DNA from 4 places in the Staphylococcus ratti genome. Region 1 is predicted to be linked to each of the others. Evidence: predicted binding sites of a transcription regulator. Region 1 holds the regulator's gene; each other region holds the start of a gene.
What was found. Region 1 encodes Rex, which represses fermentation and respiration genes when NADH is low (regulators of the CRP and FNR family bind a similar motif). Its sites were predicted from a motif close to TTGTGAAATATTTCACAA; they were not measured.
Positions count from the first base shown of each region.

Region 2: LN051_RS02300 (formate/nitrite transporter family protein) is a predicted target of Rex. The motif match lies at 1,989-2,006, and genes of this name have one in related genera.
Region 3: arcA (arginine deiminase) is a predicted target of Rex. The motif match lies at 2,668-2,685, and genes of this name have one in related genera.
Region 4: LN051_RS05025 (citrate synthase) is a predicted target of Rex. The motif match lies at 3,967-3,984, and genes of this name have one in related genera.

Region 1 covers NZ_CP086654.1:766,545-774,354, forward strand. The annotation lists gene tsaD (tRNA (adenosine(37)-N6)-threonylcarbamoyltransferase complex transferase subunit TsaD) at 1-53, shown strand, start outside; gene LN051_RS03555 (MutS-related protein) at 50-1,678, opposite strand; gene LN051_RS03560 (ABC-F family ATP-binding cassette domain-containing protein) at 2,016-3,956, opposite strand; gene LN051_RS03565 (redox-sensing transcriptional repressor Rex) at 4,240-4,887, shown strand; gene LN051_RS03570 (YeeE/YedE family protein) at 5,112-6,194, shown strand; gene LN051_RS03575 (sulfurtransferase TusA family protein) at 6,216-6,440, shown strand; gene LN051_RS03580 (sucrose-6-phosphate hydrolase) at 6,659-7,810, shown strand, end outside.
Region 2 covers NZ_CP086654.1:534,176-541,985, forward strand. The annotation lists gene LN051_RS02280 (HAD-IA family hydrolase) at 1-159, shown strand, start outside; gene LN051_RS02285 (hypothetical protein) at 156-332, shown strand; gene LN051_RS02290 (hypothetical protein) at 526-708, opposite strand; gene LN051_RS02295 (hypothetical protein) at 711-1,049, opposite strand; gene LN051_RS02300 (formate/nitrite transporter family protein) at 1,104-1,934, opposite strand; gene LN051_RS02305 (amino acid permease) at 2,292-3,683, shown strand; gene LN051_RS02310 (PTS transporter subunit EIIC) at 3,878-5,287, opposite strand; gene murQ (N-acetylmuramic acid 6-phosphate etherase) at 5,301-6,194, opposite strand; gene LN051_RS02320 (MupG family TIM beta-alpha barrel fold protein) at 6,196-7,245, opposite strand; gene LN051_RS02325 (hypothetical protein) at 7,332-7,664, opposite strand; gene LN051_RS02330 (CPBP family intramembrane glutamic endopeptidase) at 7,749-7,810, shown strand, end outside.
Region 3 covers NZ_CP086654.1:104,209-112,018, reverse strand. The annotation lists gene lqo (L-lactate dehydrogenase (quinone)) at 1-389, shown strand, start outside; gene LN051_RS00465 (SE2200 family small protein) at 406-516, shown strand; gene LN051_RS00460 (MFS transporter) at 590-1,723, opposite strand; gene LN051_RS00455 (arginine repressor) at 2,044-2,502, shown strand; gene arcA (arginine deiminase) at 2,744-3,976, shown strand; gene argF (ornithine carbamoyltransferase) at 3,999-5,006, shown strand; gene arcD (arginine-ornithine antiporter) at 5,092-6,510, shown strand; gene arcC (carbamate kinase) at 6,527-7,468, shown strand; gene LN051_RS00430 (Crp/Fnr family transcriptional regulator) at 7,490-7,810, shown strand, end outside.
Region 4 covers NZ_CP086654.1:1,031,880-1,039,689, reverse strand. The annotation lists gene pnpS (two-component system histidine kinase PnpS) at 1-209, opposite strand, end outside; gene LN051_RS05035 (response regulator transcription factor) at 210-914, opposite strand; gene icd (NADP-dependent isocitrate dehydrogenase) at 1,275-2,540, opposite strand; gene LN051_RS05025 (citrate synthase) at 2,590-3,711, opposite strand; gene pyk (pyruvate kinase) at 4,116-5,876, opposite strand; gene pfkA (6-phosphofructokinase) at 5,894-6,865, opposite strand; gene LN051_RS05010 (acetyl-CoA carboxylase carboxyltransferase subunit alpha) at 7,476-7,810, opposite strand, start outside.

The sequences.
Region 1 (7,810 bases):
AAATGGATATCGAAATGTATCGTAACAATAACATCGCCGAACAGTTGTTTTAACTGTCCGGCGATGTTTTTTTAGCGGCTTCAAAACGTTGAACGCGCTTTTTAGCATCAGTATAGATTTCATTTGGGAATTTCATAAGTCGAATGAGTTCTAGCGCGTTTCGCGTATTGGCAGGTCCTTCTTTAAGTGTGTAATCAAAATGAATACGGTCTTTCTCAATCGTTTCATTAAAGTGACAGTTATGATAAATACTGTTCAATTGATACGTTAACTCAATGTCATGTGTCGCTGCGAATACTTTTAATTGCGGATATTGAGCCAAGTAAGTAAGCGCTGAAGTTGAAGCGGCAACGCGTTCAGCTGTGTTCGTACCTTTAAAAATTTCATCAATAAAGTAATAATGTGTCAATTGACTATCAATTGCTAATAATCGTTTAAGAGATTTGATTTCAGCCATAAAATAACTGTCTCCAGAAAGAACATCATCTGCATTGGCCATCGTCGTTTTAATAATACCAGGTTGATACTGAAAGTGTTCAGCTGTTACAGTATTGGCTGCTTGCGCTAAAATCAAATTGACAGCGATTGCTTTCATAAAAGTAGATTTACCTGAAGCATTAGATCCCGTTAAAAGGACATTCTGTTTAAAAACAAAGTCATTCGGAACAGCGTCTTCAATTAATGGATGTGTTAAACGGCTAAATTTGAAATTATCGTGATGCGTAGGAGTTGTGCAACCACCATGATGATAACGCCATTGTTCTATAGCAAGCAAACTATCAAGCTCTCCTATATAGCGATAACATGCGTGTATCGTCTCTTGGTTCTCTTTAAATCGTTTGATAAGTAAATGATAAAGATGAATATCTATCAAGAAAGTATATTTAACCATTAACACGAAATAACCTGGCAATGTAGTTACTTTTAAAAGTAAAAAACGCCAACGATTAACGTGATTGAGCGCGCTTAAATCAGATTTAAAAGAGAAAGATAAAGGTAGTTTTTTTAATTCTTTTAAAGTATAGATGACACGTCCAGTAAAAAATAGACTGTCTATATCTCTCTCAACATAATGTTTAAACCTTAGACTTACTACATAATTAAGCAGTAAAGAAAAAAGGAACGCAAAAATACCGATTGGGACATGAAAAAACATTATGCCAATACTTAATAAAGGCAACAAAGAAAATAAGTAATAAATGGAATGGAAGCGGTGTTGATAGTGCGACCAATCGTACTTAGGATAGATTTGTTTGCCAAGTTTCGCAAGTAATGTCACCAATCTATGATGTAAAGTCTCATCGTGCTTGATTTCTTCCCATAATGAAAAATGCGTTAAGGAAGATTGTAATCTTAATACATGATATAAGTGATTTTCTCCAATTGAAGTATATGTATAGTTCAAGGAATGAAAAACATGGTTCATATTTAAGTCAGACCAAGTTTTATCATCTATCCAACGCGAGGTATTTTGCTTTTTAGTAGTCAAAACTTCAAACACTTTAAAATAAGTATCATAAAATGCATACGGTCGTTCAATATCATCGTAGATATCTTTATGTTTTAAATGTTGTTTGATAGATTTACGAAATTGATAACGTTGACGAATTTCAGTTATAAGCATCACCGTCAATATAGCGATAATTAATAAAATAAAGAAATAAAAATCTGGAGACATGTTCACACTCCTTCAAATAATTAAAATGAATAAATTATATATATATTACGAATAGATTATATCATAATGGTTAAGTATAACAAATTTGGAAAAGTCAATAGGGAACATGCGTGCTTATACACAGTTTGTTAACAACATGTGTATAAGTAGGAGGATTTTTACGATGGTTTTGTGTGTAACTTGTGTATAAAAGAGTGCGCATCATTACTAAAAAATGTGGATATTGTGGATAGGTGTGTGGACAGTTGAAATTTAAAGCTATGTAGGAAGGGACAATTGTCTATAATTTGTGAAAATAAAACCATCCAGAGTGACAAAATACACTCTGGATGATGTGTTAATTTTCATATGCGCTTAACATAAGTTGTAATTCTTCCCATTTCTGCATCGTTTGTTCTAGATTTTGTTCGGTCGTAAGTCTTACATTTGCCAAACGTGCCGTTTCTTCATAGTCATTAAGCGTATTTTCGGAAGCCATTTCATTGTCGATATGTTCGATTTCACTTTCATAAGTTTCGATTAATGCTTCGTATTCTTCAATTTGTCGTTCGATTTTTCGTTTTTCATTTCTTAAAGCTTTTTGATCTTGATAATCATTGGTCGTAGATAGGGTGGAAGATTCTGAGTGGCTTTGATTTTGAGCGTCGTGTTCAGTCAAAGCACGTTGCTGCGCTGTTTTTTCAAGGTAATACGTATAATCACCTTGAATAAACTGACCGCCGTCCACATCTAAATCAAAAATTTTATTAGCTAAAGCATCGATAAAATAGCGATCATGAGAGACGAAAATTAATGTCCCTTTGAACTGTTGTAAAGCATGTTCTAGCATTTCTTTTGAGTCAATGTCTAAATGATTTGTAGGTTCATCTAGAATAAGGACGTTATTTTTTTCTAACATGAGTAGCGCAAGTTGTAGTCTTGCTTTTTCTCCCCCAGATAAATCGCTAATCATCTTTTTGACCTCTTCTTGTGTAAATAGAAAGCGGCCTAAAACAGCTCGAATATCTTTTTCTTGCATATGACGATACTGATTCCAAACAAAGTCTAAAATGGAGTTGTTTGATGTAAATTCAGCTTGTTTTTGATCATAATAACCTACTTTTAAATTAGAACCATGGCTAATATGGCCTGATAAGGCAGGTAGTTGCATAGCTAACGTTTTTATAAATGTAGACTTCCCGATACCGTTCGGTCCGATAACGCCGATGCGGTCACCTTTTGAAATTTCTAATGAAATCGGTTGCGTAATTGGTGTAGTATAACCAATTTCTAAATTTTGAACATGCATGACATCATTACCAGTATTACGCTCGAAATCAAATTGAATATTAGCACTTTTAGCATCTAACATTGGCTTTTCAATACGTTCCATTTTTTCTAATATTTTACGTCGGCTTTTAGCCATACCACTCGTTGATGCACGAGTAATATTTTTTTCTACAAAAGTTTCAAGGCGTTTCATTTCACTTTGTTGACGTTCATATTCAGCCATACGTTTTTCATAATATTGATCACGAAGTTGAACATATTTGGCATAGTTCCCTTTATAATGTTTTACTTCACCTAGCGCAACATCATACACTTGAGTAACAATTTTATCTAGGAAGTAGCGATCGTGAGAAATAATAATAATTGCGCCACTAAAAAACTTCAAATAATCTTCAAGCCATTCTGTCGTTTCCATATCAAGGTGGTTTGTAGGTTCATCTAAGAGAAGTAAATCAGGCTCGCTTAATAGCATTTGTGCAAGTGATAAGCGTGTTTTTTGGCCACCACTGAAATCATTAATGGCTCTATCATAGTCTGCTTCAGTAAAATTCAAGCCGTTAAGTACTGTTTTTATTTTACTTTCATATTGATAGCCTTCCATTTGTTCAAACTGATTAGATAACGATTCATAGTTATTTAAATGCTTTTGATATTCTAAAGTCTCATAGTGGTCAGCATGTTGACTTAACCAATCTGTTTCTTGTTGCATCCTTTGTGCAATTGCCTCAACTTCTTTGAAAGGTTTAGCCATTTCTTCAAAAACTGTGTTATCTGTATCTAGTGTCATTTGTTGCGTTAAATAGCCTAATTTTAGACCTTTAACTTTTGAAATATGACCGCTATCATAGCCCTCAACCCCCGCAATAATCTTCATTAAGGTTGATTTTCCAGCTCCATTTCGACCTACAATGCCAATACGTTCTCCCGTTTGTATTTCGAAATTGACATGATCAAAAATCTCCTCACCATCAAATGATTTTGAGATTTGACTTAGTTGCATTAATATCATGTTCAGACTCCTTTCATTCTATTTTATTGTACAATAAAGTAGAGGGGCATCAAATAGATTAAGTTCCTTTAAATGACGAATTCAGGTATAATTATTATGGAATAAAAGTTGGTGAAATTTATAACAAAACAATAGATTAAGTCAAAATGGTATTATAATTAGCATAACTTCATTAAGTAGCCTAGCATCCATGACCTAATTGTAATATGAAAATAGGTTTCCATGACCTAATTGACTTGAAGTGATACACTTTATTAGGTGTCTAGAATATGGAGGATTGGAAATGACTAGAGAAATAAATAAAATACCGCGCGCAACACTAAAACGATTACCACTTTACTATCGATTTGTGAATGGCCTTAAAGCTAAAGGGGCGTCACGAGTGAACTCAAAAGAAATCAGTGAAGGTTTAAGTATTGATTCTGCGACGATTCGTCGAGATTTTTCTTACTTTGGCGAATTAGGTAAAAAAGGTTATGGTTACAATATCGATAGCTTATTAGAGTTTTTTAAATCTGAACTTAGTGATGCTGATATTATAAAAATAGGTTTAGTAGGGGTCGGACACTTAGGAAAAGCTTTAATTTCGTATAACTTTTCGATTCATGAGGATATGACGATTACAGAAGCATTTGACATCGATCCAGAAGTGATTGGTCAGCAAATTGGAGAAGTTACGGTAAAATCAATAGATGAAATGCGTCAAGTCATTCAAGAACAAGCGCTAGAAGTGATTATTATTGCGACGCCAGTCAAAGTCGCACAAAATGTTACGGATCAACTTGTAGAAGCGGGGGTCAAAGGAATTTTAAACTTCACAGCTTCACCTGTACACGTTCCTAATGATGTTCAAGTACACCAAATTGATTTAGGTGTCGAACTTCAATCGTTATTATTCTTTATGAAAAACTACGGTAAATCAAACACATAAATTAAGAGATTAAAATTTAAAATAGGTTTGGATAAGAAAGCTCTGAATGCCATGACTGGTATCTCAGAGCTTTTATGTATGATGAATGTAAGTTTTTTTCTAGTTTCTTTCAAATTTCACTATCGAAAAGTAGGATGATACAAAATTAAATAACATTTGCTCTTGATAATTCAGCTGTTTTTGCTATAATTCTTATCATAATAATCGGAATAGGAGAGAATGTTATGGTATGGACGATATTTAGTGGTCTTATCGTAGGGCTTTTACTAGGATTTGTCATGCAACGGACACGTTTTTGTTTGACGGGCGGTTTCCGTGATATGTATGTACAAAAAAATAATAAAATGTTTTATGCTTTGCTTATCGCAATAGCAATCCAAGCTATTGGGATTTTCGTTTTAAATATGATGGGGCTTATTACCATTGATAATGGGACTTTTCCTATCATTGGCACAATGATAGGTTCATTTATATTTGGCATAGGAATTATATTAGCTGGTGGTTGCGCCACTGGCACATACTATAGAGCAGGTGAAGGGTTGATTGGGAGCTGGATTGCCCTTATTATGTATGGGCTTTTTGCTGCCATTACAAAAAAGGGAGTTTTAGCGCCTTTAATGGAAGGACTAAACAGCAAAACTGTGGCAAATGCCGACATGGCACAATCTACAGGAGTTCCGAGTTGGGTGTTCTTAATTGTGTTGTTAACTGTAACAACAGTTTTAGTCATAAAAACATTGCGCAAACCTAAACCGAAAATTGCAGTTCCTAAATTAAAGCAACGCTATACAGGTGTACGTCACTTTTTATTCGAAAAACGTTTCCATCCGTTTGCAGCTGCAGTTGCTGTTGGCTTAATCGCATTGCTTGCGTGGCCGATGTCAGTATCTACTGGTCGAGATGGGGGACTTGGTATTACAACACCATCATCTAATATTGTCGTATTTTTAACGACAGGGGATGTAAGTGTTGTAGATTGGGGTGTCTTCCTTGTTATTGGTATTTTCTTCGGTTCCTATATTGCTGCTCGAGGATCGAGAGAATTCGCGTGGCGTTTACCAGACAAAAAGACGCTTCGCAATAGCACTATTGGCGGTGCATGTATGGGATTTGGAGCTGCAGTGGCTGGAGGCTGTTCGATTGGCAACGGCTTAGTTGCTACAGCTGCTCTGTCTTGGCAAGGATGGATTGCTCTTGCATTTATGATTTTAGGGACATGGTTTATGAGTTACTTTATTTTTATTCGCCCGATGAAGTTGGCTAAACAGAATCGTACAGCTCAAGCACAAGCAGCAAGCGCTTCATAATGAATTGAAGGAGATGTTAACATGATATATGAACTAGGAACAGTTGGGATGGTTTGTCCATTTCCACTTATTGAGGCACAAAAGAAAATGGAAGAATTAAATGTAGGGGACGCACTTAAAATAGATTTTGATTGCACGCAAGCCACTGAAGCAATTCCTAATTGGGCTGCTGAAAAGGGTTACCCTGTAACAAATTATGAGCAAGTAGGCGATGCTTCTTGGACCATTACGGTTCAGAAAGCTTAACATTAAAAAGCACATCGATTAACTCCTAAAAGTGATAGGAGTTAGTCGATTTTTTTGTAGAAAATTTCTAAAGAAACTCTCACTTTATATGATAAAATAGCATAGAGATTGTATGAGTTAACGTATGACAATATTGAGCATATCGTATAGCTTCATATAAAGGAATACATATTAATTGAGTAGAAGAATAAACGCTTTAAAGGAGGACACGTATTTTAATGGAACAATGGAGTCGTGAGAAACGCTATCAAAAGTTCGAAGACGTGAGTCCAGAAACGATGGCAGAACTCAAAAAGCAAATTGATGTATCGGCGTTTCGTCAAACGTATCATATCCAACCTCAAACGGGGTTATTAAATGATCCGAATGGTTTAATTTATTTTAATGGTCAGTATTTATTATCACATCAATGGTTTCCTTTCGGTGCTGTACATGGATTGAAATATTGGTTCCACTATAAGGGTGAAAATTTAGTGCATTTAAAACCTCAAGGTCCAATTATTAAACCAGATACACCTTATGACAGTCATGGGGTCTATAGCGGGAGTGCATTCGAATTTGAAGGGCAACTTTATTACATGTATACAGCGAATCAACGAACAGCATCATGGCAACGAAAAAGTACACAAATGCTTGCCAAAATAAATGAGCAAGGTGATCTTGAAAAACTTACAACACCTGTCATCGCCATGCCCCCTAAAGGCTATACACAACACTTTAGGGATCCTAAAGTGTTTCAAAAAAATGACCGTTTATACGCTGTAATTGGGGCACAAAGAGAAAATCGAACAGGAACGGTCCTTGTTTATGAAGCCGACCATCCTGAATCAACATGGACATTTAAAGGCGAAATTCAAACAGATTTAAACGCATTTGGCTTTATGTGGGAATGTCCGGATTATTTTCAATTGAATGGTAAAGATGTGTTACTATTTTGTCCTCAAGGTATCGAATCAGAAGAAAATCGATATCAAAATATTTATCAAAGTGGCTATATTATCGGAACGTTAGATTTTGATACATTGCATTTTGAGCATGAATCTTTTGTTGAATTGGATAACGGTTTTGATTTTTATGCGCCCCAAACTTTTTTAGATGAATCAAAAAGACGTGTTTTAATTGGTTGGATGGGACTTCCGGATACGCAATATCCGACAGACAATGAAGGATGGGCACATTGTTTAACATTGCCACGCATTTTGACGTACGAGTCAGGAAAATTAAAACAAAAGCCACATATGGATTTGAGAAAGTTGCGTCACAATAAAGAGACGGCATTAGGCTATGCAAACAAATTTATTAAGCAACTTCATCCTTATGAAGGTGAACGATATGAATTGAATATTGATATTTTGGAAAACGAAGCATCT
Region 2 (7,810 bases), 230 kb from region 1:
GTTAACGGTGCGACTGCAGCTAGTGTTGCAGGTTTAGATGTCATTGTAAATACGAATCCTATGACAGAAGTCAGTGATTTTTCATCTTTAAATTTATTAGACAAAGACATAGACTTGACTCGTGTCGTTGAACGTTATTTTAATGGTGTGACAAAATGAGTTTAGAGATGATACTTTTCTTTATCGTTGCGCCGCTAATTATTGTGTTTGGAAATTTAGTATTAGCACCGAAATTTCAGCGTCATATTCCAATGCGTGTTCATGTTGTTTCATGTCTTATCGGGCTTGTTTTGTATGCTATTGCTGCAGTACTTGCTTATTACTTTTTATAACAAGGTAAAATTTAAAGTAGATTAAGATAAGTTAGAGTTGTTTATAGGAGTGGGACGACTAAATAAAATAGATTTCGTCGTCCCACTTTTATAATGATAAGGTAACTGTAAAAAAGCACAGTAGCTGTCTAGACTGAAATAACGCAAAAGGCTCATTAATTAAGTGATGTTCGTTAGCACTTCAGCACTTCGTTTAAGTTAGAAGTATCAGTGCTGCCACAACAAGTACAAGTAAGATGGCATCGACACCGACCATCAGCTTAAATCGAGTAGAAGGCGTCCCTTCTTTATTTGCTTTATAGAGCATATAAGCATTCGGAATAAAACTTAAAATTAGTAAAGCGATAATAATGATTCCTAATGTTTGTGTTGACATAATCAGTTTCTCCTTTTATTGAATCCTATGAAATAACCGACTATTAAGGCGAAGAGTAATCCGAGAAGTAATCCCACAAGAGGCATATCAAGCCATATACCAATGAGCAAACCAACGATGACTCCAAAAATAGAAGGTGTCCCGTATTGGCGCTTTCTTTCTTCAGAACTGAAAATACTGAATACTAAAACATAAAGTACATAAAACACGATAGCGAATAGGAGCGTACGCCATAGTAAAGCTTCCCACTGGCCTTGGTAGTGCGATGTATTCATAACATAAAATAAAATACTTAATAATAGAGTGATGACAAGTCCACGTATTAATCGACGTTTTTCCATGTGGAGACTCCTTTTTTGAGTTTGTATTCATTATAACATAGCTTACTTGGTCACTTATTTGTTGCGATGTGTTTTGAACTGCCCATGATCATTTAAATAGGCATAAAACAAGCCGATAATTAAACCACCGCCAATGTAGTTACCGATAAATGAGGCGACGATATTTTTTAATGCAGGCCATAAAGCGAGGTGATCTACTTCATAAAAGAGTCCAGCTACGAACAAACAGCTATTATAAACGACGTGTTCATAACCCATGAAAGCAAATATCGTAACGCCAAACATCATGACAAACATTTTAGCAACGACATCATCAATTTGCATCGCAATGACTAAAGTAATATTGATAAAGAAGTTCGCGAAAATAGCACGCACAAGAATATTTTGAAATGTATATGTATGAATTTTAGTTTCTATCGTTTGATCTAACATCGTCACCATGTCAGGTGTCAAAACATCACTTAAACGCATTAAACCAAATAGGACACAAGCACCAATAATATTGCCTATAAAACAAAGCATGAATATATTTAACACACGATAAGGTTTAATTAATTTATAATATAAACCTACTGTAAAATACATAAAGTTGCTTGTTAATAATTCGGAATTTGTAAATAAAATGAGCACTAAAGCAAAACTAAAAGTAATGGCACCTATCATATTTACGAGTCCAGGTCCCCAATCAAGGGAAAAGGTTGTTTTTACCATTAATACAAATACAGTAATAATGCTAATAATAAAACCAGCCATCATAGCACGTAGTAAGTAACGTTTAAAGTAGAAGCTTTGCAAAATATCTTTAGTTTGTATAATGTCTATGATATTTGCAATCCATGCGCGTCCGTAAAAAATTTTGTCCCATTTGATATTTGTATCATTCATAGTTGCAACTCCCTTATTAAGTAATAAAGTTTAGTATAAAGGTAATTGTATGTTTTGTGAATAACTTCACATTATTTTAACATTTAAAAAGGATTTGGAAGGGAAGCGAAAATATAGTAGTTTGAAAGTATTGTGCAAGTGAATAATAATTGTTTGAAGCGTTTTCATATCGCTTTAAAGGAGAAAAGCGCGGGGACTTCAAACCGTTGATTCAAACAAATTAAGAAAAAATACTTAATGAAAGCACTTACATTAAAATAAAAAATACACTTTTCACATTTCAAAATTGTAGTATAATAGCGTCATGACAAAAAAATAAGAAAACCCTTATATTATATAAGGAGATGGGGAGTTACCATGAAAGATAATCAAGAGTTACACAGAGGGCTAAGTTCGCGACAAATTCAAATGATCGCGCTTGGTGGGACTATTGGCGTTGGCCTATTTATGGGGGCATCAAGTACGATTGCCTGGACAGGTCCATCAGTTATTTTCGCTTACTTAATTGCCGGAATTTTTCTGTTTTTAGTAATGCGTGCGATGGGGGAAATGGTTTATCTGTATCCTACCACGGGCTCATTTGCTAACTATGCAACAGACTATTTACATCCTGTTGCCGGGTACGTCACTGCATGGGCGAACATTTTCCAATGGATAGTTGTTGGGATGTCGGAAGTTATTGCTGTTGGAGAATATATGAAGTTTTGGTGGCCAGAACTGCCTACATGGATTCCTGGTGTTATTGTTGTTGTTATTTTAGCAGCAGCGAACGCGGTTTCCGTTAAAACCTTTGGTGAGTTTGAATTTTGGTTTGCAACAATCAAAGTTGTCACAATTATCTTAATGATTGTGGCTGGTTTCGGTCTTATTTTCTTCGGTTTAGGTAATGGAGGCAATCCAATTGGTTTAAGCAATTTATGGGAACATGGTGGATTTTTACCTAATGGGATTTTAGGATTCTTCTTTGCGCTTTCTATAGTTATTGGTTCTTATCAAGGTGTAGAATTAATCGGGATAACAGCTGGTGAAACAAAAGATCCACAAAAAAATATTAAACGTGCGGTAAATGGTGTTATTTGGCGTATTTTAATATTTTACTTAGGTGCCATTTTTGTTATTGTAACGGTATATCCATGGAATGAGTTACAAAATATTGGAAGTCCTTTCGTTGCTACATTTGCGAAAGTAGGTATCACGATTGCTGCTGGTTTAATTAACTTTGTAGTTATTACTGCAGCTATGTCAGGATGTAATGCCGGTATCTTCAGTTCAAGTCGTATGATTTTTACATTAGCGCAAAACGGACATTTACCACGTATCTTTACGCGAATCATGAGCAATGGTGTCCCTTTTTATACTGTTTTAGCGGTATCTATGGGTATTTTTATTGGCGTTATTTTAAACATTGTATTGCCTTTACTTATTGATGGTGCTGAAAATATTTTTGTATATGTTTACAGCGCTTCGATTTTACCAGGTATGATTCCTTGGTTTATGATTTTATTTAGTCATATTCAATTTAGGAAAAGATTCCCTGAAAAGGTTAAAACGCATCCATTTAAAATGCCATTTGCGCCATTCTCAAATTACTTAACCATCGCGTTTTTAGTACTTGTACTTATGGGAATGATCATCAATGTAGAAACACGTGTTTCAGTAATTATTGGCTTTATCTTCTTAGGATTTATGGCACTGTTCTTCTTTATGAAAGGTTATCATAAACATAACAAAGAAGAATTCAAATTATAAATGACTATGAGAGAAGCGGTTGCATTTATGCAGCCGCTTCAAACTGTCGACAACGTCTAAGTTTTGTCGGCAGTTTTTTTATGTCTAAGATTGAGTTTATAGCCTTTGAGTGCACTTTCTACGTTTAGCGTTAGTGTTCAAATAAATAAAAAGCGTTTGTTTAATTGATATCCTAACTGCTTTCTTGTTTTAAACTATTTTCCAAATTGCTCCATTAAACGATGACTTGAAGCAAAGAAGTACGTGAGTATGAAACCGCTAATGTATGCAGATACTAAACCAGCAAGATAACCTAAGTACATTTGGTGAGCGATTAAAGGGAATAATGAAAGTCCACTTGGTCCAATTGCGTTAGCACCAATACCTCCAATGCCCCCAATGACTGCGCCACCAATGCCGCCTGCAATACAAGCTGTGAAAAATGGACGAACTAAAGGAAGTGTTACACCATATATTAAAGGTTCACCAATGCCTAAAAAACCAACAGGGAGGGCCCCTTTAAGTACATTTCTTAATATAGGATGCCGTTTACTTTTAACCCAGAGTGCCAAGCAAGCGCCCACTTGTCCAGCCCCAGCCATCGCAGCAATAGGTAAAAGATAGGTCGCACCAGATTGATTAATCATCTCAATATGGATAGGAGTGAAAATATGGTGAAGTCCGAACATTACTAGAGGTAGGAAAAAGGCACCTATAAAGAAACCACTAACAGCACCACCTTGATCAATAATGCCATTAACAATTCCTAAAAGACCATCCGAGACCCATCCGGCAACCGGCATAAGAATAAAGATTGTTAGTAAGCCTACAGAAAGTAATGAGACAGTAGGGGTAACAATAATATCTATAGCATTCGGAACAATTTGATGTAATTGTTTTTCGATAAGACTTAATAGCCATACGGCTAAAATCACTCCGATAATACCACCTTGCCCTGCAATCAGTGCTTCACCAGTAAAAATATTTGGCAACGGATGGTCTTGTGGCATGCCAGTTAGGAGTGTCGTACCCCCAATTACACCACCTAAACCAGGGGTGGCATTGAATTCACGGGCAGCGTTAAATCCTGTAAAGATAGCTAAATAGGCAAGCATGCCATTTTTAATCATATCTAGAACTAAAGAGAGTTGTTTTATCCATTCCGCATCAATAGAGCCGGCAGCGATAAAATTATGTAGCAAAGCAGCAATACCTCCAATTAATCCAGCACCTACAAAAGCGGGGATAAGCGGAATGAAAATGTTTGCTATCGTTTTAGTAAAACGTTTAAAAGTATTCGGAGATTTTTGGTATTTCGCCTTTGTCGTAGCTTGAAGCGTGTTAATGTCCTCGTGTGGAATTTGATCACCCATTTTGACGCCTGTTTCGTTTGTGATATATTGTGCTACTTTATGAACTGTTCCGGGTCCAACAATGATTTGAAGTCGCTCGTCTTGAACTAGGCCTAAAACACCCTCGGTTTGCTTTAAAGCATCTAAATTCACCTTATCTTCATTCCGTATTTCTAATCGAATACGTGTCATACAATGTATGATTGAATTGATGTTTTGAATGCCTCCAACATGTGTCAAAACTTGAATCGCAAGTTGTTTTTCTTTCGTCATTAAAATCATCACCTTAATTGTTTTTCTTTAGAATATCCTTTATATTTCCGTGATGGCGTTGAAGTAATTGTTGTGCTTCGCGATAGGGTAGTGCTTTGAAATGCATGACAATAGCGGGTTTAATTTGACGTTGTGCGGTTTCGTAAAGTTGTAAACTTTCTTGCGTATTTAATTGTGTAATAGTTTGAATGATATCAATAGCACGTCGGATGAGCTTTTCGTTTGTTGCTTGAACATCAATCATCAAATTGTCATACACTTTACCTACACGAATCATAGTGACGGTAGAAATCATATTTAAGATCATTTTTTGAGCTGTACCCGCTTTTAAACGCGTGGATCCTGTTAAAATTTCTGGACCTACAGGTATTTCAATCGGGATATCGGCATGCGCACTTATTTTAGAATGTGTATTACAACTTATAGCAACGGTTTGACAACCTATATTTTGAGCATACGAAAGTGCGCCAATGACATAGGGTGTCCTTCCGCTAGCTGCGATACCGATAACAACATCATTAGAAGTCAAATGAACTTGTTGTAAATCTAACATGCCTTGATCAGTATGATCTTCAGCGCCTTCAACTGCTTGGGTCATGGCATTACTACCACCTGCAATTAATCCAAAATAACGTTTAGGGTCAGCATTAAAAGTTGGAACAAGTTCTGCTGCGTCAAGTATACCAAGACGTCCGCTTGTTCCTGCGCCGATGTAGATCACTTTTGCACCATGTCGGTATGCATGTGTTGTTAAACCAATTGCTTTTTCAATAGATGTTAACTGTGATGCAATCAAAGCAGGCAGAGTTTGGTCTTCTGTATTCATTAATTGAAGAATTTCAAGTGAAGACATATCGTCTAAGTGCTCTGATTGGTGATGTCTTGTTTCAGTACTCATTTTTTTCAAGTTAAAATTCCCCTTTCGCTTGTATAAAGGTAAACGCGGTTGAGGCATTAAAATAATTTAAATAAGGTAAACTGTCTTTCGAGATATGACCAACGACGTTGACGTGTGGATGCGGTTTGAGATTGATTTTTGTAATTTGAAGTTCACCCATATATCTACCGTTGAGATGATTGTCGATAGTGATTGTTCCTTTGGCTCTTGGTTGAATATTAAATGGTTCGATACGACGTGCAACCTGTTGACGTGTATATTTTGACCGAATTACGTGTGCTGAACAATCCGGTCTTGAAATATGCTTTTGTAAAATGAGTTTAGTATCTGCACCATTATCAACGTGACAAGGTAGAATAAAATGATTATGTTCAATCATTTGAAACAACTTTTCTGAAGTTGTGGCACTCATAAAAGGATCGCCAATCAGCATGCCATTAATATTTAATTCGCGTAAAAGAAGGGCAGCAAGACATGGATCAATTTGACGGGTGCATTCTAACGTTGTTAGGCCTTCATAGAGTGGACCTCGAAGTTGTTCACCAGATATAAAAGCATAAATGATGGCATCATGATGATAGTGACGAATACGTGCGTTTTGATGTTGTAAAAATGTGCGGCTTAAACCAGTATCCGGTCTAGGATAATAATTATGTAAATAGATGAGATGTTTTTGTAGTTGAGGAAAATCTTGAAGATCAGTGAGAAATTGTTCTGAAACGGTACTGGCATTAATGCAACACGTATGACCGTGACTGATAATATGTTGAATGATAGCAGGCGTTGTACCTTCATCAATTCGAATGATATAACGTATCGTATTAAATTGAGCTAAACGTTCAAATAAATCGGCAGTAATAAGTGCGTCATTAATATCGATAATTAACTCAGTTTCAAATTGAGATAAGTACGTTTGAAGTTGGGTAAATCGTGCCTCAATATGATGTTCTTCTGGAATTTGGAGCGAGGTGAAAATAGTACGGTAACCAAGTTTGAGCATACGTTGTATATAGTCAGTATTGAATGATTCACCCAAATAAATTGAGAAACCTAACATCATAAGTCCTCCTTAATATTAAAGTGATAAGCCTAACTTAATTATATAGTAAAGTATTTAAAAACGCTTACATTTAAAGGGGTTTTTTATTAAAGATGGCGTTGCGCTTGAAGAATAATATCAATATAACCTTGCGTAACGAGTGCTTGATTTCCAATATCGATGCGGTATAAAGGGCCTTCGTGGAGTTGTTGAATGCAGTGGTAAAATGTGGCATAGTCATAAGAAACATTGAAAGTTGGTTTTTGAGGTTCAGGTAACGTTTTAAAAAGCGTTGCCACATAGTCTTGAAGTTGATGTAAAATATGATCAGCATACTGAGTTCTTTGATGATAGGAGAGCTGAAAAGTTGTAGCGAAAGTGAGAATTTCGTTTAAATGGTGCATAGCTTCTGTAAAATTTGGTATAGTGAATTGATTCATCGCTGTCTTCCTTTACAAATTTATATAATATTATACCATATAACTATGCACTTTGATAACGCTATTTATACTTAGGAGGTTTTTATGAAAAAGTATCAATGGAAAGATATAAGATGGCGTAACTTTTTACTTATTCCCATTTTAAT
Region 3 (7,810 bases), 660 kb from region 1:
CAAAAGAAGGTTGTATGAATCACTTACGTACATTCTATCCAGAAGCACGTGACGAAGATTGGGAATTATACACTGCTGGTAAACGTGTTCAAGTTATCAAAGATACCGAAGATTACGGTAAAGGATTTATCCAATTCGGTACTGAAGTGGTTAACTCTCAAGACCACACTGTTATCGCTTTATTAGGTGAATCACCAGGAGCTTCTACTTCTGTATCTGTAGCTTTAGAAGTACTTGAGAAAAACTTCCCTGAACTTAAATCAGAGTGGACACCTAAAATCCAAAAAATGATTCCTTCATACGGTAAATCATTAATTGAAGATGTTGCGTTAATGCGTAAAACACGTAAACAAACATCTAAAGACCTTGAATTAAACTATTACGAATAAAAGGAGTCGTTGCGACATGAAAGCATTAGTGACACTAACAATCGTAGTTGGCGTCCTTAGCGGCGCATTTGTTGCTTTAAAACGTTATCAACAACACGTTAACAAAGCACCAAATATCGAATATTAAAGGCTAAAAAACGGCACGGAAATGAGACAGAAATCTGATTGATTTCGACGTCCAATTCCGTGCCGTTTTATGTTTATTTATAAATTTGATAACGACTTTCGTAAAAATAATTACCTATATTCAGTACGATGCCTATTAAAATAATGCTTCCGGAAATTAAAGTGATTTGGGCGTATGGTAACCCCATGCCGAGCAACCCTGACCCAATCATCGCACCTATAAAATTGGCAAGATTAAAGATGGATCCTACCATCGTACTCGCTAAAAGCGGTGCGTCGCTTGCACCGAATATAATTTTACTATTGAGTAATGGCGTCGTGCCAAACGTACCAAAACCAAATAAAAATACAATGATTAGTGCCAAAGCGCCGATAGGTAACGCGTAAACTAGTAAAATAATCGTTAAAAATAACAACAGAAACGAGATAAATAAACCTATTGTCAATTTTTCTTCTGTCACATTACCTGAAACGACATTGCCAATTACACCACCAAGTCCGAATGAAAAGAGACAAATTGTAATACCTAACGTTCCAAATGGTGAAATTTCTTTAAGCATCGGTTCAACAAATGTATAAGATGTAAACACACCAGAAAAGCCGAATACGATCATTGCTATCGTTATAATGATTTGTGGTTGTTTAAATGCTTTCAATTCTTTTTTCAAGTTCGGCTCTGCGCTCATTTCAACGTCCGGTGTACATTTAATTATCCCTATTAATGTTGCGATGGCCACTAATACCATAATGCCAAAAACAACCCGCCAGTTGGCCAAATCTCCTAAAAATGCACCAAATGGTACGCCGATCATAATTGCGATCGTAAGACCTGTTTGCACTAATGCAATCGCTTGTGTCCGTTTAGAAGGATGCACAATGTTCGTCGCCACACTCATGCTCACCCCAAAGAAAGGCGCATGCATCGCAGCAGATAATAAACGCGAAAGCAATAACACGTAAAAATTAGGTGCAAGCATGCCTAACATATTACTGGCAATAAAAATACCGACAAAGATAGGCAGTAATACCCTCGCACGGTAACGTAACGTTAAAATCCGCATGACTGGACCGATAAACGCTACACTTAAAGCATAAACACTTACAAGTAAACCCGCTGTAGAAATCGATACTTTCATATCTCCTGCGATTTGTGAAAGTAAACCGATGACGACATATTCAGACATTCCAATCGCAAATGTCCCTAACATAAAAAATAAAATTGTCACTTTTGGTGAAGTTCTTCGCACCCGCTTTCCCTCTCTTTCTCCTTTTTAACACGCTTGTTATATTACATAAAATAGATTCAAAATAACAGCGCACTGCTTAAAAACCCGCTTCACTTGTCTGCTTATTTTTTGTCACAACTTCGTAAAATCCCTTTTTCTTAAAGGCTTTAAAGCACTTTTTTCAGTTATTTTCGTCTGAATTTATCCTAGTTTTTTTGATTTAATCAATCAATTAGGTTAATAATTATCAGTGATAGTTGCTATATAAAATATATATCATAATTATAAAAGGAGGCCTTAAGATGAAACGCGAGGAACGACAAAAGTTAATCGAAAACATCGTGAAGCATCAGTGCATTAAATCTAAACAAGAAGTGATCGACATTATTGACGCACGTTTTGGCATTCACTTTAGCCAAACAACCATTTCAAATGATTTTACGCAGCTCAACATACATAAACTTCCGGCACAAAATATGCCAGCACACTATCAAATCATTCATAAAAACAATGCTAAATATCTCAAAATGCTAAAAAAGTTATATGCACATGAAATTAATCACATTTCAGTCATCAACAATTGTATATTAATTCAATCTTCTCCTGGATTTGGACAAACGGTAAATTTTTATATTGATGCGCTAGAAATCCATGACATTATCGGTACTGTAAGTGGAAATGACACGACAATGATTATGACACAGTCTAATGATATTGCACGTCTTGTCGTAAATGAACTTTTCCCCGACCATCCACTATAGTATTTTCATACAAAAATATGTATCAACGACAAATTTAACACGCTGACACTTTAAGATATACGGAAATTATTCACTTAAAAACGTATTAATTCGTATTTTCACTGAAAAAAAATAATTATTTTTGCATATAACCATCTTTAAAGCGAGAAATTTTCCTCCTTTTATTTGTGAAATAAATCACGATAAAAACGCTTAATTGGATTTATAGTAAAAGTACCAACAAATAAAGGAGGCAATAAAAATGCAACGCACGATTAAAGTAAACAGTGAAATCGGTCGTTTAAAAACCGTATTACTTAAACGTCCGGGCAAAGAACTTGAAAACCTCGTTCCAGATTACTTAGGCGGCTTATTGTTTGATGATATTCCTTATTTGAAAGTTGCCCAACGCGAACATGACTACTTTGCTGAAGTATTAAGAAATGAAGGCGTAGAAGTCTTGTATCTTGAAAAGTTAACAGCGGAAAGTTTAGAAGATCCTAAAGTCAGAGCACAATTTATTGATGACATTTTGAAAGAGTCACGAAAAACCGTGCTTGGTCATGAAGAAGAAATTAAAACGTTGTTTTCAACATTAGATAACCAAAGCCTAGTTGATAAAATTATGGCCGGTGTGCGAAAAGAAGAAATCAACTTAAAAACAACACATCTCGTCGAATATATGGATGACAAATATCCTTTCTATCTCGACCCAATGCCTAACTTATATTTCACGAGAGATCCACATGCATCCGTTGGAAATGGTGTTACGATTAACCGTATGTATTGGCGTGCACGCCGCCGTGAATCCATTTTCATGCAATATATTTTGAAATATCACCCTGATTTCAAAGATAGTGATATTCCAGTTTGGATTGACCGTGATAGCCCATTCAACATTGAAGGTGGCGACGAACTCGTTTTATCTAAAGAAGTGTTAGCTATCGGTATTTCAGAACGTACATCTGCGCAAGCGATTGAACGTTTAGCACGCAGTATTTTTAACAATGAACAATCTACATTCAAAAAAATTATTGCGATTGAAATTCCAACAAGTCGTACATTTATGCATCTCGACACCGTCTTTACAATGATTGACTACGATAAATTCACAATGCATGCAGCCATTTTAAAATCAGAAGGCAACATGAACATATTTACGATTGAACCTAGTGACGGTGATGATGACATTAAAATCACACATTCTAACCAACTCAAAAAAACATTAGAAGAAGCGCTTAATGTCGATAATATTGACCTTATCCCTACTGGTAATGGTGATACGATCGATGGCCCTCGTGAACAATGGAACGATGGCTCTAACACGCTTTGTATTCGTCCAGGTGTGGTCGTTACTTATGACCGAAACTATGTGTCTAATACATTATTACGTGAAAAAGGCTTAAAAGTAATTGAAATTCCTGGCGGCGAGCTTGTTCGCGGTCGAGGGGGCCCACGTTGCATGAGCCAACCGTTATATCGTGAAGATATTTAATACACTATAGGAGGCATTAATGATGACTGAATTACAAAAACCTGTCCCATTAAAAGGACGTTCATTATTGAAAGAAAACGATTTTACAAAAGAAGAATTTGAAGCTTTGATTGATTATGCAATCACTTTAAAATCTTACAAACATAAAGGCATTGCTCACCGCTTCTTAGAAGGCAAAAACATCGCCCTACTTTTTGAAAAAACGTCTACACGTACTCGCGCTGCTTTCACGGTCGCATCGATTGACCTTGGCGCTCATCCTGAATTTTTAGGAAAAAATGATATTCAATTAGGTAAAAAAGAATCCGTAGAAGATACGGCTAAAGTGCTTGGACGTATGTTTGATGGTATTGAATTCCGTGGCTTTTCACAAGAGGTAGTGGAATCCCTTGCTGAACATTCTGGTGTACCTGTATGGAATGGTTTAACAGATACTTGGCACCCTACTCAAATGCTTGCGGACTATATGACTGTCAAAGAAAACTTTGGTCATTTAGAAGGCATTAATCTTACTTATATCGGCGATGGTCGTAATAATATGGCACACTCACTTATGGTTGCTGGTGCTATGCTCGGTGTCAATGTTCGTATTTGTACACCTCAATCTTTATTCCCAAATCAAACATTTGTTGATATGGCACGCCAACGTGGTGAAAAAGACGGCGGTTCCGTTATGGTAACAGATAATATCGAAGAAGCTGTTAAAGATGCTCATGTTATTTACACAGATGTATGGGTATCTATGGGTGAAGAAAGTGAATTCGAAACACGCGTTAACTTACTTAAAGATTATCAAGTCAACAAACAATTAATGCGTCAAACTGGAAGAGAAGATACTATTTTCTTACATTGTTTACCAGCATTTCATGATACGCAAACACTTTATGGTAAAGAAATCGAGGAAAAATATGGCATTGGTGAAATGGAAGTCACTGATGAAGTGTTTAGAAGTCCTCAATCAAAAGTGTTCGACCAAGCAGAAAATCGCATGCATACGATTAAATCTGTCATAGCGTCAACACTCACTTAACACATAGGTTTAGGGCGGGCGGACAAGCTTATGTTTCATATGACTCCCCTCGCCCTTCATCCTTGATTAGAAGGAGATGAAACACATGGAAAATGGTCACCAACAAAAACTGAACAAATCTTCACTTATAGGACTTGTTATTGGTTCTATGATTGGAGGCGGTGCTTTTAATATCATCTCTGATATGGGAAGTCAGGCAGGGGGTCTTGCCTTAATTATTGGTTGGATCATTACCGCAATAGGCATGATTGCGCTCGCATTCGTGTTCCAAAGCTTAACAAGCGCTCGTCCTGATTTAGACGGTGGCATTTATAGTTATGCTCAAGCAGGGTTTGGAGACTTTATTGGATTCTGTAGTGCTTGGGGCTACTGGTTTGCAGCATTTTTAGGAAACGTTGCTTATGCGACTTTGCTTATGTCTGCGATTGGTAACTTCTTTCCTATTTTTAAAAACGGTAATACATTACCGAGTATTATTGTCGCTTCGATTCTTTTATGGGGCGTGCATTTCTTAATATTAAAAGGGGTCGAGACTGCTGCTTTTATTAATAGTATCGTAACTGTCGCAAAACTCATCCCTATATTTCTCGTCATCATTTGTATGATGGTCGTCTTTAACTTTGATACATTTATGGCAGGATTTAGTGGCACGTCTTCTGAAACAATCGAATGGCCGTCAATTCTCACACAAGTAAAAAGTATTATGCTTGTCACAGTATGGATTTTCACGGGTATTGAAGGCGCAGTCGTCTTCTCTAGTCGTGCTAAAACGAAAAAAGACGTCGGTACTGCGACTGTGGTCGGTCTCACTTCCGTCTTAATCATTTACTTTTTAATGACAGTACTCGCTCAAGGGGTCATTCATCAACATCACCTTTCTGAATTAGGCGATCCTTCAATGGCGCAAATCCTTGCACACATTGTAGGTCCTTGGGGTGCGGTATTCGTCAACATCGGTCTTATTATTTCAGTCCTTGGGGCATGGCTCGGTTGGACGTTACTTGCCGGCGAATTACCTTATGTTGTGGCCAAAAATAATCTTTTCCCAAAATGGTTTGCTAAAGAAAATCGCAATGGTGCACCGGTAAACTCATTACTGATTACGAACATTTTAGTACAACTGTTTCTTATCAGTATGTTATTTACAGAAAGTGCTTACCAATTCGCATTTTCACTTGCATCTAGTGCCATTTTGATTCCTTATATGTTCAGCGCATTTTATCTCGTAAAATACAACATCATTCAACATCAAACATCCATGAGTAAATGGATTATTGGTATCATCGCTTCAATCTACGCACTGTGGTTAATCTACGCGGCTGGTTTGGAATATTTATTACTCACAATGATTCTTTATATTCCTGGCGTGATCGTATTTATCAAAGTGCAAAACAACCTTAATAAAAAACCAAAAACGATTGAATGGGTCATTATCGGTTTAATTTTACTCTTTGCCGTTATCGGCATTATAAAACTTATGACACATTCCATTACAGTGATATGATTAAGGAGTGGTAGTTATGGCTAAAAAAATCGTTATCGCGTTAGGTGGTAACGCAATTCAAAATAAAGATGCATCTGCTGCTAGTCAACAAGCTTCTATTCGACAAACGCTCGAAAAATTGAAACCACTGTTTGAATCAGATGCTTCTATCGTTATCTCTCATGGTAACGGACCACAAATTGGAAATTTACTTATTCAGCAAGCAAAATCTCACAGCACACAAACACCTGCGATGCCGCTCGATGTTTGTGGCGCAATGACACAAGGCATGATTGGCTATTGGCTAGAAACTGAGACAAACCGCATGCTTCAAAAAATGAATAGTCACAAACATGTAGGGACTGTTATTACGCGTGTTGAAGTCAATGCAGATGACCCGCATCTTTCAAATCCTACAAAACCTATTGGCCCATTCTATTCAAAAGAAGAAGCCGAAAAATTACAAGAAACAGATCAAAATAGTGTTTATAAAGAAGATGCAGGTCGCGGCTATCGTAAAGTCGTCCCTTCACCTATACCCGTTTCAATTTTGGAACACGACCTCATCCAAACACTACTTGAAAATGATAATATCGTTATTGCTTGTGGTGGAGGCGGCATTCCAGTGATAAGAAAAGAAGATACATTTGAAGGGATAGAAGCGGTTATCGACAAAGACTTTGCGAGCGAAACTTTGGCAGAACTCATCGAAGCAGATACGTTAATGATTTTAACAGCTGTGCCAAATGTATTTGTTAATTACAATACACCTGAAGAAAAAGCCTTAACAGACGTAGATGTTACAACTCTAAACAACTATGTTAAAGAAGGACAATTCTCAGAAGGGTCCATGTTGCCTAAAATTGAAGCAGCAATTAAATTTATTGGGGAAGATTCACATCGAGAAGTCATTATTACAGATTTAGATAACGCATACGATGCAATAAGAAATGGAACAGGTACGCATATACATTTATAATCATGTAAGGATGTAATCGAAATGAATACTCATTGTAAAACTTTAGACGCTAATGATTTAAAGGTAGCTATTCAAACCTTCGCGCATTATATCCATGCTTCACCCTCGCAATTAAAGGTTTTTGCGGATGATTTTATATTGCGCAGTTTTGATAAAAATCAAGTGATCTACTATGACAAAACAGAAATGACACATTTAAAATTTTTAATGCGTGGCATAGTGGTAAGAGAAGCCTTTACAGATACCGGTGCACATTATAAATGGCTTAATAGTGAACATACATGTTTTCCATTAAGCCAAGTGTTCCGCATTCCATCTATTGATGAAACATGTTCTGCTTTG
Region 4 (7,810 bases), 270 kb from region 1:
TCATATGTTTTGGCCAAAGATTGAATACGCGCTTTATTATTATCTTGGTATAAATTGATAATTTGCTTGGCTTGTTTTTGTAATTCTTTCTTTTGATAGTCCACAGAGATCGTATATATAGAATTATGTACGATAAACCCTAATATAAGAAAACTTACAACAGTAATTGTTGTAAGTATAATCAATAACTTATGATAAAACTTAATCATTTACTTCGGTCGCTCCAATTTATAACCTAAACCACGTACAGTTTTAATAAATTGTGGTTGTTTAGGATTTTCTTCAAGCTTATCACGTAAATGACTAATATGCACATCCACAATACGTGAATCACCAGCAAATTCATAATTCCATACAGAGTTTAACATATGCTCTCTCGTAATGACACGACCTTGGCGTTCTATAAGATATAGTAATAATTCAAACTCTTTTGGTGTAAGCTCTAACAACTTATCGTTGCGATACACTTCAAAATAATCTGGTCTAATACGGATAGGACCAATGACAATGTCTTCATCATCATCTTCCACACGTGATGTTTCAAATTGTGATGAACGACGTAAAATTGCTTTCACACGTGCAACTACTTCTCTTGGTGAAAACGGCTTTGTCATATAATCATCTGCCCCTAGTTCCAAACCTAAAACACGATCAAACTCATCGTCTTTAGCGGTCAACATGAGTATAGGGACCTGATTCTTATCTGAACGAATTGTTTTACATACTTCAATGCCGTCTTTTTTAGGTAACATAACGTCTAATACGATTAAATCAGGTTGTGTTTCTTTTTCTTTTTCAATCGCTTCCTCACCGTCTTGTGCGATTTCAACGATATAACCCGCTTGCTCAAGATTGTATTTGAGTAGTGTGACAATGGATTGTTCATCATCAACCACAAGTACTCTTTGCACCATTCCATGTCCCTCCTATGTTAAATTAAGTTCATTATAACTTAAAATGAACTTAAAAATAATATGCTATTAGGTAAATTTACAATATCTTCATATTGATTTAACAATTATTACAACGTACCCTTACATTCATTTTACCCTAATTTAAAAACTAGCACACGTAGTCGTAATCTTTCATTTGCCCTTATCCCACTGTATGCATTGAAAAGAGGCTAGGACATTCCATGTCCAAGCCTCTAAAGCATGTTTGTCCTAGCTATTAAATTAGCAATGTTTCAACACCATTTTCATAACTTCAGTTGAAAATTCAATGCTAATCCATTTGATTCTCGTTTGATATGTTATCAAAAACACATGCTACAATTATAAGTTTTTAATTAATTCATCAGCAAATTGAGATGTTTTAACTTCTGTTGCGCCATCCATCAGACGTGCAAAATCGTATGTTACGACTTTTGAAGCAATCGTTTTTTCAACAGATGCTGTTATTAAATCAGCAGCTTCTTGCCATCCTAAATGTTCTAATAAAAGCACACCTGATAATAATACAGATGATGGATTTACTTTATCTAAATCAGCATATTTAGGTGCTGTACCATGTGTCGCTTCGAAAATGGCATGTCCTGTTTCGTAGTTAATGTTAGCACCAGGTGCAATGCCGATGCCGCCGACCTGAGCAGCTAACGCATCTGAAATGTAATCTCCATTAAGATTCATTGTTGCAACCACATCGTGATCAGATGGACGCGTTAAAATTTGTTGTAAGAAAATATCAGCAATTGAATCTTTAATGATGATTTTGCCTTCATTTTCAGCTTGTGCTTGTGTAGCATTTGCTTCGTCTTTTCCTTTTTCTTCAACAATTTTATCATATTGTTGCCATGTGAAGACTTTATCTCCAAATTCACGTTCAGCTAAATCATAGCCCCATTGTTTAAAAGCGCCTTCAGTAAACTTCATAATATTACCTTTGTGCACAAGTGTCACTGACTTGCGGTTGTTGTCTAATGCATATTGAATCACCGCGCGTACTAAACGCTCTGTACCTTCTTTAGAAACTGGCTTAATACCGATACCAGATGTTTCTGGGAAACGAATATTTTTTGCACCCATTTCCTTTTGCAAGAAGTCGATTACTTTTTTAACTTCTTCTGAACCTTCTTTAAATTCGATTCCTGCATAAATATCTTCCGTATTCTCACGGAAAATCACCATATCTGTATCTTGCGGATTTTTAACCGGTGAAGGTACACCTTGGAACCAACGTACAGGACGTAGACACGTAAATAAATCTAACTCTTGACGCAACGCTACGTTTAATGAACGAATGCCACCACCAATAGGTGTGGTCAAAGGTCCTTTAATAGCAATAAGATATTCTTTAATAGTATCTAAAGTTTCTTGAGGTAGCCATTCACCTGTTTGATCAAAAGCTTTTTGACCTGCCAATACTTCTTTCCAAGAGATTTCTTTTTCACCGTTATATGCTTTCTTTACCGCTTCATCAATAACACGGCTAGCAGCTTTCCAAATGTCTGGCCCAATACCATCTCCAATAATGAAAGGAACGATAGGTTGATTAGGTACGTTTAGACCTTCTGCTGTTTTAACAATCTTTTCACTCATTATAAAGTAACCTCCATAAATTGTTTATCATTATCTTCTAAATTACAATAAATTAATTGCGTTTTTCAATAGGTTCATACTTGCGGTTTGTTTCACCAATATATGTTGCTCTTGGGCGCATAATACGGTTATCACGTAATTGTTCTAAAATGTGTGCTACCCAACCTGATGTACGACTCACAGCAAATATTGGTGTGAATAAATCATGGTCAATATCCATGCTATGGTAAACTGTCGCACTATAAAAGTCTACGTTAGGCAGTAAACCTTTTTCTTCTTTAACGATTTCAGCAATCTTTAAAGAAATTTCAAATAATTCACTTTGACCAGTTTCATCAGTAATTTTTTGACTCATTTCTTTTAAATATTTTGCTCTTGGATCTCCATTTTTATAAACACGGTGTCCAAAGCCCATAATTTTTTCTTTGTTTTCGAATGCTTTTTTCAAAAATGGTTCTACTTTATCTACTGAACCGATTTCAGTAAGCATTTTCATTACGCGTTCATTTGCTCCCCCGTGCAATGGCCCTTTCAACGATCCAACAGCTGCAGTAATACCAGAATACATATCTGACATTGAAGACACTGCACAACGCGCAGTAAACGCAGAAGCATTTAGCTCGTGGTCAGCATGTAAAATTAAAGCTTTATTAAATCCTTCAACTTCTACATCTGTTGGCTTTTCACCTCTTAACATGTACAAGAAGTTTGCTGCGTAGGAGAGTGATAAATCCGGTTTAACCGGCTTTTTGCCCTCACGTACGCGTGCAAAAGAAGTTACTAATGATGCAATTTTTGCTTGAATACGAATACCACGTTCATATAAAGCCGCTTCATCGTTATCATCAGCATTGTCATCAAAATGTGCTAAATATGAAACCGATGTACGCAATGCTGTCATTGGATGCACTTCATCTGTAGCATATTCTTCAAAATGACTATACATACGTGGATTAAGCGTCATATAGTGATGTAATTTATCTTTTAATTCTTGTAGCTCTTCCTTGTTTGGTAAACGATAGTTCCATAGAAGGAATACGACTTCTTCAAACAAAGCATTTTCCGCTAAATCATCAATATCATAACCAGCATAAGTTAATTGACTATCGATGATGGAACTAATCTTTGTCTCTGCTGCAATTACACCTTCTAAACCTTTCTGTAGTTCTGCCATGTAAATTTCCCCTTTACTATATATTCGCTCTTTTGTAATGGCTTTCATAAGTCATTATAGCTAATATAACGCAATTTGTGAATATTTAATGAACGTTGAAATATCTGAATAATCTATTATTAATTAATGTATTAATTAATGCGCTATAGGCACAAATACCGATATGACAGCGTTTGACACCTATTTTAGCGCAAATATACTTACTTCATTTGCTATCATTTGCTTTCTTTATCACATTTAATAATAAGATATGATATGTATTAAACTTCACATTTGTATTTTATCGCTGTGTTATGCGCATATTTACATGAGTGGCATATATGTATATAAAAACCACTCTATATCAGTTATACCCGATATGGAGTGGTTTTGTCTTATCTTATGCTTTAAATTAAGCAATACTATTATAAAACGTTAGCGTATCCTTCAAACACTTTGCCTTGTGATGCATCTACCGTTACAAGTATATTATCTTTCACATTTTGTGTCACATTGTCTACGCCTACAACAGTTGGAATGCCTTTTTCAAGGCCTACAATAGCACTTGGTGACGTTAAACCGCCCTCTTCAGTGATGAGACCTACAGCATTTTCTAAATAAGGTACGAATGTCTCATCTATTGATGATGTGACAACTACAGCTTGAGATAAATCTTTACCTTCTAATTCAGACGCTTCATTTACAACTATTGTACGTCCTACTGCCGAAGTACGACCAATACCTTGGCCAGACGCAATTTCATCTCCGATAAGGTGTAGTTTCATTAAGTTTGTTGTACCTGTTTCACCTGTTGGTACACCCGCTGTAATGATAATAAGATCACCGTTTTCTACACGTTCTGATTCAATTGCAGTCGCAACCGCATTATTTAATAATTCGTCTGTTGTATAATTACCTTTTTTAACAATTGGATGTACACCCCAAATTAAAGAACATTGACGTGCAGTTGTTTCATTTGGTGTTACAGCAAGAATATCTGATTTCGGACGATATTTAGAAATCGTTTTAGCTGTGTTTCCACTTTCCGTAGCTGCAACGATAGCTTTAACATTTAAGTTTAATGCTGTATGCGCTGCTGATACACCGATAGCATTAACAAGTGATGTTTCAACTAGTTTAGTACGGTCAGACAATAACTTTTTATAATCTTGTGCCTGTTCAGCAGCAACAGCAATATTGTGCATCGCTTTAACAGCTTCTTCTGGATATGAACCAGCTGCCGTTTCACCTGATAACATAACCGCATCTGTACCGTCATAAATGGCATTTGCGACGTCTGAAGCTTCAGCACGTGTTGCGCGTGGATTGCGTTGCATAGAATCCAACATTTGTGTAGCTGTAATGACAGGTTTACCTAATTTGTTACATTTACGAATTAAATCTTTTTGTACAATCGGCACAGTCTCTGGAGGTATTTCAACTCCCATATCGCCACGAGCTACCATGAGACCATCTGACACTTCAAGAATTTCATCAATATTGTCGATACCTTCTTGGTTTTCAATTTTAGGAATAATACTAATTGTGTGATGATTTGCTTCTTCTAATATTTTGCGAATTTCTAATACATCACTTGAACGTCTCACAAAACTCGCTGCAATGAAGTCTACATTTTGTTCAATACCAAAGCGAATGTCATCCGCATCTTTTTCAGTAATTCCCGGTAAATTGACACTTACACCAGGTAGGTTAACCCCTTTTTTGTTTTTAAGCTCTCCGGTATTTAAAACTTTACAATGTACGTGGCCTGCTGGTTGGTCAATACGCTCAACTTGCAATTCAATCAAACCGTCATCTAATAAAATATATGAGCCTTCATGAACATCATTGATTAAATTTTCATATGTTACAGAGAACATTTCTGGTGTGCCTTCAACTTCTGTCATACTTACTGTGACATTAGCACCTTTTTCAAGGGTAATTAGACCATCTTTCATGTTATGCGTACGGATTTCAGGGCCTTTAGTATCTAATAAAATACCTATATTGTAATTCAGTTTATTTGCAATTTTGCGGATAGACTCTATACGTGCACGATGCTCATCATGAGAACCGTGTGAAAAGTTTAAGCGCGCAACATTCATACCCGCTTTCATTAATTTTTCCAACATCTCTTCTGATTCTGATGCTGGGCCAATTGTACACACAATTTTAGTTTTTTTCATGGCAATGCCTCCTAATATTAAATCGATAATTCTTTTGTTAATTCAAGCATACGTTGATTAATTTTCTTATCTTGAGCTGCATTGAAAATGTTATCAAAATCTGTAGCTGTTAAATGGTTGTCTTTAATTCCTACCCCTTTAGCAGTCTCACCATTCATTAATAATTCCATAGCATAGCCGCCAAGTCTTGAAGCTAGTACTCGGTCGACACCTGTAGGACTGCCACCACGTTGAATATGACCTAATACAGAAACGCGAGCATCTACATTAATATATTTAGTTAGCTCTTCAGCACATTGATTTCCTGACATACATCCTTCTGCCACAATAATAATAGAATGTTTTTTGCCACGATCGATACCATGTTGAATTTTTTCAGCAATATCTTGAATGTTGTAGTCTGTTTCTGGTAATATGATTGATTCTGCACCAACTGCTAAACCTGACCATAAGGCTAAGTCACCACAATCACGTCCCATTACTTCAATGATAAATGTACGTGCATGACTTGAAGCGGTATCTCTAATTTTATCGACAGATTCTATAATAGTGTTAAGTGCTGTATCAAAACCAATTGTAAAATCTGTGCCATTAATATCATTATCAATCGTACCTGGAATACCGATAGTTTGAATTTCTTGGCACTCCTCGCTGATACGTTGCGCACCACGATAACTACCATCGCCGCCTATAACAACAAGACCTTCAATACCACGTTTTTTTAAGTTTTCAATCCCTTTCGCCCGAACATTTTTGTCTTTAAACTCAGGACAACGTGCAGAATATAAAAACGTTCCACCACGTTGAATCGTGTCACCTACTGACCCAAGTTCAAGCAAATGAATATCATCGTTGATTAAACCTTGATACCCCTGATAGACCCCATAAACTTCAATATTGTGATAAATCGCTTTACGAACAACTGCTCGAACTGCTGCATTCATTCCCGGCGCATCTCCGCCACTTGTTAAAACTGCAATTTTTTTCATGTAGACATTCCCTTTCTCGCTTTGTTGTTACTTTAAAAATAACATAAATCATAAGGGCAATCCATTAAAAAAAGAGGCTTCGATAGATGAAAACGGTTTAATGTCAAATTGTCAACAAACGTTCATATTACACGTTTTCATATGTGTTTTCACAAAGCAATATATGTCATTCTATTCGGGTGAAAATAGGCAATCAATATGTCATAATCAAATCATTTTTAAGCCATATACAATTAAATGTAGAAGCATTTAATACGCAAGAAAATAATCACTTTGAAACGTATTGCGCGCTTTTAAAGCCTCTCAATAATTAATAATCTAATGTAAATGATGACACAAACTAAAATCGCAATCTTATGAAATACCCATAAGACCGCGATAATACTAGCTACGCCAAGCAATATACAGCTTTACAATGAATCATATACTATTTGAGTATAACATTCCAATGAAAATTTTCAAACAATAACAAAATGCATTATTTATAACAGTATAACTCTATATAATTAGACGCCCTAAGATCTACTTTAATCATTTTAAACCCTATATTACTATTTCAGTATACAAAATAAAGGGCTAGCACATTTTGTTGTCCTCGCCCTTTTTATTGTTATTCTACGAAAGTACCCATACGTCTAAATTTTTCAAAACGATCTTCTTTAATTGCATTGGCACTCATAGTTTCAAAGTCTTTTAAGTGCGCTTCAAACTTCTCTTTAATTTGTGCAGCTTGTAACGTAACATCTTGATGCGCGCCGCCAAGTGGTTCTTTAATGACTTCGTCAATAATGTCGAGCTCTTTCAAATCATAAGCCGTGATTTTCATTGTTTCAGCAGCAATTTTTGCTAACGTACTGTCTTTCCACAAGATTCCAGCAGCACCTTCAGGAGATATAACCGAATAAGTACTGTTTTCTAGCATTAATATACGATTACTCACACCTA